DNA from 2 places in the Leclercia sp. genome. Region 1 is predicted to be linked to the other one. Evidence: predicted binding sites of a transcription regulator. Region 1 holds the regulator's gene; the other holds the start of a gene.
The links. Region 1 encodes LexA, which represses DNA repair genes until DNA is damaged. Its sites were predicted from a motif close to TNCTGTATGTACATACAGNA; they were not measured.
Positions count from the first base shown of each region.

Region 2: a site for LexA is predicted at 2,283-2,302, ahead of mutH (DNA mismatch repair endonuclease MutH). Genes of this name have one in related genera too.

Region 1 covers NZ_DAIQCE010000007.1:124,823-129,243, reverse strand. The annotation lists gene plsB (glycerol-3-phosphate 1-O-acyltransferase PlsB) at 1-1,139, opposite strand, end outside; gene V7Q49_RS16790 (diacylglycerol kinase) at 1,295-1,663, shown strand; gene lexA (transcriptional repressor LexA) at 1,773-2,381, shown strand; gene dinF (MATE family efflux transporter DinF) at 2,445-3,764, shown strand; gene V7Q49_RS16775 (CsbD family protein) at 3,906-4,115, shown strand; gene zur (zinc uptake transcriptional repressor Zur) at 4,185-4,421, opposite strand, start outside.
Region 2 covers NZ_DAIQCE010000008.1:19,658-24,078, reverse strand. The annotation lists gene V7Q49_RS17015 (NADP(H)-dependent aldo-keto reductase) at 1-758, opposite strand, end outside; gene V7Q49_RS17010 (YgdI/YgdR family lipoprotein) at 1,011-1,229, opposite strand; gene mutH (DNA mismatch repair endonuclease MutH) at 1,360-2,052, opposite strand; gene rppH (RNA pyrophosphohydrolase) at 2,737-3,267, shown strand; gene ptsP (phosphoenolpyruvate--protein phosphotransferase) at 3,280-4,421, shown strand, end outside.

The sequences.
Region 1 (4,421 bases):
ACCGAGTAGCCGCGGCTGAACAGCTCGCCCAGATACTCGCGGAACACGGTGGAGTAGAGCTTGTTGCCTTTAAAGGTACGGCGAATAAAGAACGCACCCAGACGGCGGAAGATCGGGCCTGCCGGCCAGAAGTTGAGGTTGATACCCGCAGCGATGTGCGGCGGCACCAGCCCCTGATGATAGAGCACGTACGAGAGCAGCAGGTAGTCCATGTGGCTGCGGTGGCAGGGCACGTAGACAATCTCATGGCCGTCGTGGGCCAGCTGGCGCACGCGCTCGGCGTTGTGCACGTTGATCCCCTGATAGAGACGGTTCCAGGTAAAGCTCAGGATACGGTCGCTAAGGCGGATCATCTCGTAGGAGAAGTTGGCCGCAATCTCTTCCATCAGGGCGATGGCGTTTTGCTGCGCCTTCTCGTGGGAGATTTTTTTGCTACGCGCTTCGTCTTCGACGGCGCGGGCAATGGCCTTCGAGGCCAGCAGCTTATTAAACAGATCCTGACGGGCCGGCAGGCGCGGGCCTACCGCGGCCAGACGCTGACGGGCAAAGTGCATGCGCGCCACGCGTGCCAGCTTCTGGGCAATGGTCTTATCCGTACCGTGCTCATCGGCCATGCGACGCAGGGAGACTGACGGTGAAAAACGGACGAAGCTGTCGCGGCCAAGCCAGTTGACGGCGAAAAACTTCTGCACCCCGTTGAGCATGCGCAACGGCGGATTTTCCTCGCCTTTATCGCGCCCCGGACGACGACCAAACATCACCGACACGGGCACCATCTGCACGTCCAGCAGCGGGTTGCTGCGGTGCAGATCGAGGTAGTCATGGAACAGCTTGATCGACTCTTCTTTCGGCGTGTACCAGGTGAACACGCGAGGGCCACCGTGGATAAAGATGTAGCGCGGCAGCTGGGTGCCGTCGATCTCCAGCGGCTCCAGCGGATCGGGAAGATCGTGCGCCAGGCACTGGGCGCGCAGCGTCAGCAAGTCGGCCTTCGAGTTATAAGGCAAAACGTACATAATAGGACGCGAGGTATCGAGTCCCAGTTCCAGCGTCGGAACCGCCGGAATAGACTTGCTTTTTACCAGGACGCTTAATGGTAAATTAAGTAATTTGTAGTAAATTCGTGGCCAGCCAGACATAAACGATGTAAAGCCTCTGGTTAAAAATGCAATTGCGGCGCAAGGATAACAGAAAGCGCGCAAAATTTCTGTTGTTACCCGTCATACTTCCGGTGGCTGCGCCAGGCGCTTAACCCACCGTTTCTGACGCTATTTTCGAAGAAAGGTTTCTTTTAATGGCCAATAATACCACTGGGTTAACCCGAATCATTAAAGCTGCCGGCTATTCATGGAAGGGCATCCGTGCTGCCTGGATCAATGAAGCCGCATTTCGCCAGGAAGGGGTTGCGGTCGTCGCGGCGATTATCCTTGCCTGCTGGCTGGACGTTGATCCCATCACCCGCGTATTACTGATTGGCTCGGTGATGTTGGTGATGATAGTCGAAATTCTCAACAGTGCGATCGAGGCGGTCGTCGACCGTATCGGCACTGACTTTCACGAGCTCTCGGGCCGGGCAAAAGATATGGGCTCAGCCGCGGTGCTGATGGCGATTATCGTTGCGTTGTTTACCTGGGTCACGCTGCTTTGGGGACATTTACGATAAGCCTTCAGAAACCGAACAAGTCTCTGGTTTTTTATGCGGTTTGTGGTTCCAAAATCACCTTTAGCTGTATATACTCACAGCATAACTGTATATACACCCAGGGGGCGGAATGAAAGCGTTAACGACCAGGCAGCAAGAGGTGTTTGATCTCATTCGGGATCATATCGGCCAGACGGGTATGCCGCCGACGCGTGCAGAAATCGCGCAGCGTCTGGGCTTCCGTTCTCCAAATGCCGCCGAAGAGCACCTTAAGGCACTGGCGCGCAAGGGTGTGCTTGAGATTGTTTCCGGTGCGTCTCGCGGTATTCGTCTGCTGATTGAAGCCGAAGAGGGCCTGCCGCTCGTCGGTCGCGTTGCCGCGGGTGAACCGCTGCTGGCGCAACAGCACATTGAAGGCCATTATCAGGTCGATCCGGGCATGTTCAAACCGAGCGCAGATTTTCTGCTGCGCGTAAGCGGTATGTCCATGAAAGACATCGGCATTCTGGATGGCGATCTGCTGGCGGTACATAAAACGCAGGACGTGCGTAACGGTCAGGTCGTGGTGGCGCGCATCGATGATGAAGTGACCGTCAAGCGCCTGAAAAAGCAGGGCAACACCGTGCAGCTGCTGCCGGAAAACAGCGAGTTTTCCCCGATTGTTGTCGACCTGCGCGAAAATAACTTCTCCATCGAAGGGCTGGCGGTTGGCGTCATCCGCAACGGTGAATGGTTATAAATCCTTTCTGACAAACTGCGGCAGTGCCGCAGTTTGCTTTTCCTGCCTCTGGCGAACATTTTCATGTCTCTCCTGACTGCTTCAGACAAGGCGTTGTGGCGTCTTGCGCTTCCCATGATCGTCTCCAATATCAGCGTCCCTCTGCTTGGGCTGGTGGACACGGCTGTGATTGGTCATCTCGATTCCCCCGTTTATCTGGGCGGTGTCGCCATCGGCGCGACGGCAACCAGCTTCCTGTTTATGCTGCTGCTCTTTTTGCGCATGAGCACCACCGGCCTCACCGCGCAGGCCTATGGCGCGAAAGATCCGCTACGTCTGGCCCGCGCGCTGGTGCAGCCGCTGATCCTGGCCCTGGGTGCCGGGCTGCTGATTGTGCTGTTGCGCACGCCGCTTATCGATCTGGCGCTGCATATCGTTGGCGGCAGCGAGGCCGTGCTCCATCAGGCGCGGCGCTTCCTTGAGATCCGCTGGCTCAGCGCCCCGGCATCGCTGGCTAACCTGGTGCTGCTCGGCTGGCTGCTGGGGGTGCAGTATGCCCGGGCGCCGGTGATCCTGCTGGTGGTGGGTAACCTGCTCAACATCGTGCTGGATCTGTGGCTGGTGATGGGCCTGCAGATGAACGTGCAGGGGGCCGCGCTGGCGACCGCTATCGCAGAGTACGCCACTCTGATGATTGGCCTGTGGATGGTCTGGCGGGTGCTGGCCCTGCGTGGTATTTCGCTGGCGCTGCTGAAAACGAGCTGGCGGGGCAATATCCGCAAGCTGCTGGCCCTCAATCGCGACATCATGCTGCGCTCGCTGTTGCTACAGCTCTGCTTCGGGACGCTGACGGTAATGGGGGCACGGCTGGGGCCGGAGATCATCGCCGTTAACGCCGTGCTGATGACCCTGCTGACCTTTACCGCCTATGCGCTGGATGGCTTCGCTTATGCGGTCGAGGCACACTCCGGGCAGGCCTATGGCGCGCGGGAAAGCGGGCAACTGCGGGAAGTGTGGCGGGCGGCCTGCCGTCAGTCCGGCCTGGTGGCGCTGGCCTTTGCCCTCATCTATGCTCTGGCAGGCGATCACATTATTGCCCTGCTGACTTCACTGCCCGAGCTGCGCGCGCTGGCGAGCCACTATCTTATCTGGCAGGTGATCCTGCCGGTGGTAGGGGTCTGGTGCTATTTGCTGGATGGCATGTTTATCGGTGCCACCCGAGGGGCAGAGATGCGCAACAGTATGGCCGTGGCGGCCGCTGGATTTGGCCTGACGCTTTTCACCCTGCCGTGGCTGGGCAACCACGGTCTGTGGCTGGCCCTGACCGTGTTCCTGGCCCTGCGGGGGCTGTCTCTGGCCTGGATCTGGCACCGGCACTGGCGCAACGGCAGCTGGTTTTCATAGCGGCTTCGCCTGGCCGAACGGTAAAAGATTCCGAATAACAAACCGAACGCCGCAGGCTTATCTATAATTATTATCACGTCCAGCACGAAACGTATTTCAGGACGAACTTAACCTTAACGACCGAACGAAGAGGAATCGATGATGAATAAAGACCAAGTCGGCGGTAACTGGAAGCAATTTAAAGGTAAAGTAAAAGAACAGTGGGGCGACCTGACTGACGATGACATGACCGTCATCGAAGGTAAACGTGACCAACTGGTGGGTAAAATTCAGGAACGCTATGGTTATGAGAAAGACCAGGCAGAGAAAGAAGTTGGTGACTGGGAAACCCGTAACAACTATCGCTGGTAATTAACCTATACCCGCAGGTACACGGATGTACGCCCAGGGCGACCTTTCAGGTCGCCCATTTTTTTGTCCTCAGCGCGGCTTTTTCTTCAGCTGGATAGAGTGATCGTGCTGACAATTTTCCTGATGGCGGCAGGCTTCCACTTCAACGCAGTTACGGCACAGACCGTGCGCTTCAATCACGTTGTGGCGCAGGGCAAACCCCATCTTCGCCGCCAGGCTATGCATGATATCTTCCACCCCTTCCGCGCCTTCTTCCTTCACGCTGCCACAGCGGTCACAGATGAACATCGCTGAGGTATGGGTCGG
Region 2 (4,421 bases), on a different contig from region 1:
CCCGCCGGTTTTGCCCCGTTGAGATACTTACCGGTCAGCGTGCCAAAGCCGAGGCAGGAGTATGCCAGCAGCTCAACGCCTTCATACTGGCTCACCTCCGCCAGACCCACCTCGTAGCTGCGGTTTACCAGGCTGTAGGGGTTTTGAATGGTGACGATGCGCGGCAGGTCGTGCTTATCTGCAAGATGCAGGTAGCGCATCACGCCGAAGGCCGTTTCGTTAGAGACGCCGATGTAGCGGATTTTACCCGCACGCTGGCACTCGGTTAAGGCTTCCAGCGTTTCCAGCAGCGTAACGACCGGCGCGCTGTCGCTCCAGCTGTAGCCGAGCTTGCCGAAGCAGTTGGTCGGGCGCTGAGGCCAGTGAACCTGATAGAGGTCGAGGTAATCGGTCTGCAGACGCGTCAGGCTGGCGTCCAGCGCCGCGCGGATGTTCTTACGATCGAGGATCTGGTTCGGGCGAATGCCGCTGTCGTTATTGCGCGACGGGCCGCTCACCTTGGAGGCAACAATCAGCTTTTCGCGGTTGCCGCGTTTTGCCAGCCAGTTGCCGACGTAGGTTTCGGTTAAACCCTGGGTTTCCGGACGTGGCGGAACCGGATACATTTCAGCGACGTCAATCAGGTTAATGCCCTGGCTGACGGCGTAATCGAGTTGTGCATGGGCATCGGCTTCGCTATTTTGTTCACCAAATGTCATCGTGCCCAACCCCAGTTGGCTTATCTCAAGAGCGCTATGGGGGATACGGTGATAATGCATAGCCGGCTTCCTTAGTAGACATGTTGTACGCGTCAGGAAACTCCTGACAAAGGACCTACCCTAAATAATTCGAGTTGCAGGAAGGCGGCAAGAGAGCGAATCCCCAGGAGCATAGATAACTATGTGACTGGGTTGAGCGAGCGCAGCCAACGCGTCTGTAACTTGAAGTATGACGGGTATATAAACATGGCAGAGGGGAAGCGAAAGAGGAAGAGAAAAATCAAAAGGCCAGCAAGCCGCTGACCTTCAATACTATCTTTCGATAATCTGGGAAACTTCGTCGCGGTTAATCTGCATATTATTACCCTGCTGATCGCGGTAGCTGACCAGACCGGTATCATCGTCGACTTCGGGTTTGCCGTCGGTCAGGATCATACGACCATCTTTCGTCGCCATGACGTAATCACTGCTACAACCTGAAACGGCAAACGCTAAACCAACAGCCGAGATTATTACTGCCCATTTTTTCATTGTTTATTACCTCCACCTGGCTCGTATCACATCTTATTGTAGTAATAACCCGGGCAATGGTTTTCACAAAGCGGTGAAATCTGAAAAAACAGGCAAATATGTGATAAACAGCATAATTCTGGCTAAAAAGTCAGGTGTTCAGCAGAAAGTGACGTGCTAAAAGAGCGCCCGTGAAGTTCTTTTTGAGATAAAAGCCGCGGGGCAGGGTCAGGATCGGTTCGCCGCGCGCGCCGATGGCTTCAGTCAGGGCTTTGCTGTTTGCCGCTTTGGGTCTGAGCTGGAGCACTTCGCCGTGGCGGGCGGTGATACGCTCAACCTGGCCCAGCACGATCATGTCCATCAGCTCTTCCCAGTCCAGCCGTAGCTGGCGATCTTCCTCTTCATCCGGGCTCCAGATCAAAGGTGCCCCGACGCGCCTGGCTGCCAGCGGGATCGCGCGGTCCCCCTCTACCGGGATCCACAGCACGCGCTTCAGCTTATGCCGCACGTGGCTGCTCTCCCAGGTGATCCCCGTATTGCCGGTTAACGGTGCCACGCAGACAAAGGTGGTCTCCAGCGGGCGACCCAGGCTGTCGATCGGGATGGTCTTCAGCTCCACCCCCAGCGCGGCAAAATCCTGTTCAGGTTTGCTGCCCGCGCAGGCCCCCAGCCACAGCTCCAGCAGAACGCCCGTCCATCCTTTATCCCGCTTAAGATCGGGCGGAATGGGCAAACCAGCAAGGGCAGCCAGTTCTCCCAGCGAGTATCCCGCCAGGCGTTGCGCTTGTTGCAGTAATGCCGCTTCCGTTGCGGGGGGAGAGGTCAGGGGAGCGAGGGGAAGCATGAGCATTGCCTTCTGGTTAAAAAATGAACAGCAGTTTTCCACTGCACGGACTGAGTTTATCTTTTTCTTTTTACCGATGCCAGGTCGATGATTTATCAGCCTTTTTATTGCCTGTAATCCCGTTTCGCCAAGGAGGTTATCCCGGTTGTTCAAATCTGGTCACTGACAATGAACAGGATCTTACACCCTGTTATCCACAGAAAAATGGGATAACTGCGAATAACCCCCACTACTGTTTCCATTTACAGCCTTGACGTGCGACGAAAATCGAAAAATCAGACAAAATGTGCCTAACTTATTGGCACAATCTGTGGATAAAACCGACGTTGTTCGATCTTTCATCAGCACCAGGATCTTTAAGGTGATGTACATCACACTATGCTGTGCAATTCAGGTAATTCACAGTTTAACTTCATGAATTATAGCGGTTTGTAAAAAACGCTCATCTCTGCAATATTCAGAGTGATCTGGGTTGTCCATCGGTAATTCCACACTTCTTCACAACTCTATCCACAGAAAAAGTGAATAAAATTGCCCTTCAAACCGGTCATCTGTTTATAACTCGGCTGATAATTGTGAGTTATTCAAATGTTATTAGGCTTCAGGCCAGAAAGAGAGTGGTTTACCGCCTCACTGGAGTGTGAAACAATCATTTATATATAAGGTTTAGTTTGGGGTAGTCCGGTGATTGATGACGATGGCTACCGCCCGAATGTAGGTATCGTAATTTGTAATCGCCAGGGTCAGGTTATGTGGGCCCGGCGATATGGTCAGCACTCCTGGCAATTTCCCCAAGGTGGGATCAATCCAGGAGAGTCCGCAGAGCAAGCGATGTACCGGGAGCTGTTCGAAGAGGTTGGCTTAAGCCGCAAGGATGTTCGCATTCTGGCTTCGACCCGCAACTGGTTGCGTTACAAGTTACCGAAGCGTTTGGTGCGTTGGGACACAAAGCCGGTATGTATCGGCCAGAAACAGAAATGGTTTCTTCTGCAATTGGTGAGCAGCGATGCGGATATCAATATGCAAACCAGCAGCACGCCCGAATTTGATGGCTGGCGCTGGGTCAGCTACTGGTATCCCGTTCGTCAGGTCGTGTCGTTTAAGCGCGACGTTTACCGTAGGGTGATGAAAGAGTTCGCAAGTGCTGTGATGTTGCTTCAGGAGACGCCTCCTAAGCCGCAGAGCGCACCTGCCTGGCGACGTAAAAGAGGTTAAGCTACGCACATTATGCTCACCCGCCTGCGCGAAATAGTCGAGAAGGTGGCCAGTGCCCCACGGCTCAACGAGGCGCTGGATATTCTGGTCACGGATATCTGCCTTGCGATGGAAACCGAGGTATGTTCGGTCTATCTGGCCGACCACGACCGCAGGTGTTACTACCTTATGGCCACGCGCGGATTAAAAAAACCGCGTGGTCGTACCGTTGCGCTGGCATTTGATGAAGGCGTTGTGGGTCTGGTCGGGCGACTGGCGGAACCCATCAACCTTGCCGATGCGCAGAAACATCCCAGCTTTAAATACATCCCCTCCGTAAAAGAGGAGCGCTTCCGCGCCTTCCTCGGCGTACCTATTATCCAGCGTCGTCAACTCCTTGGCGTGCTGGTGGTACAGCAGCGTGAACTGCGTCAGTACGATGAAAGCGAAGAGTCGTTCCTCGTTACGCTGGCCACGCAAATGGCGGCCATCCTCTCACAGTCTCAGCTGGCGGCGCTGTTTGGTCAGTACCGTCAGACGCGTATTCGCGCCTTACCGGCCTCGCCGGGCGTTGCGATTGCGGAAGGCTGGATGGACGCCACGCTGCCGTTAATGGAGCAGGTTTACGAAGCCTCGACGCTGGACACTGCCCTTGAGCGGGAGCGTCTCACCGGCGCGCTGGAAGAGGCCGCCAATGAGTTTCGTCGCTACAGCAAGCGTTTTGCTGCCGGTGCGCAGAAAGAGACGGCGGCGATCTTCGATCTTTATTCCCACCTGCTGTCCGATGCCCGGCTGCGCCGGGAGCTGTTTGACGAGGTCGACAGAGGCTCGGTCGCCGAGTGGGCGGTCAAAAAGATCATCGAAAAATTCGCCGAGCAGTTTGCCGCCTTAACTGACGGTTATCTGAAAGAGCGTGCCGGGGATCTTCGCACCTTAGGCCAGCGCCTGCTGTTCCATCTCGATGACACCATTCAGGGTGCCAATACCTGGCCGCCGCGCTTCGTGCTGGTGGCGGATGAACTCTCGGCAACCACCCTTGCGGAACTGCCGCAGGACCGGCTGGCCGGGATCGTGGTACGCGATGGTGCCGCCAACTCCCATGCCGCCATTATGGTGCGTGCGCTGGGGATCCCGACGGTGATGGGTGCGGATATTCAGCCCTCGGCGCTGCACCG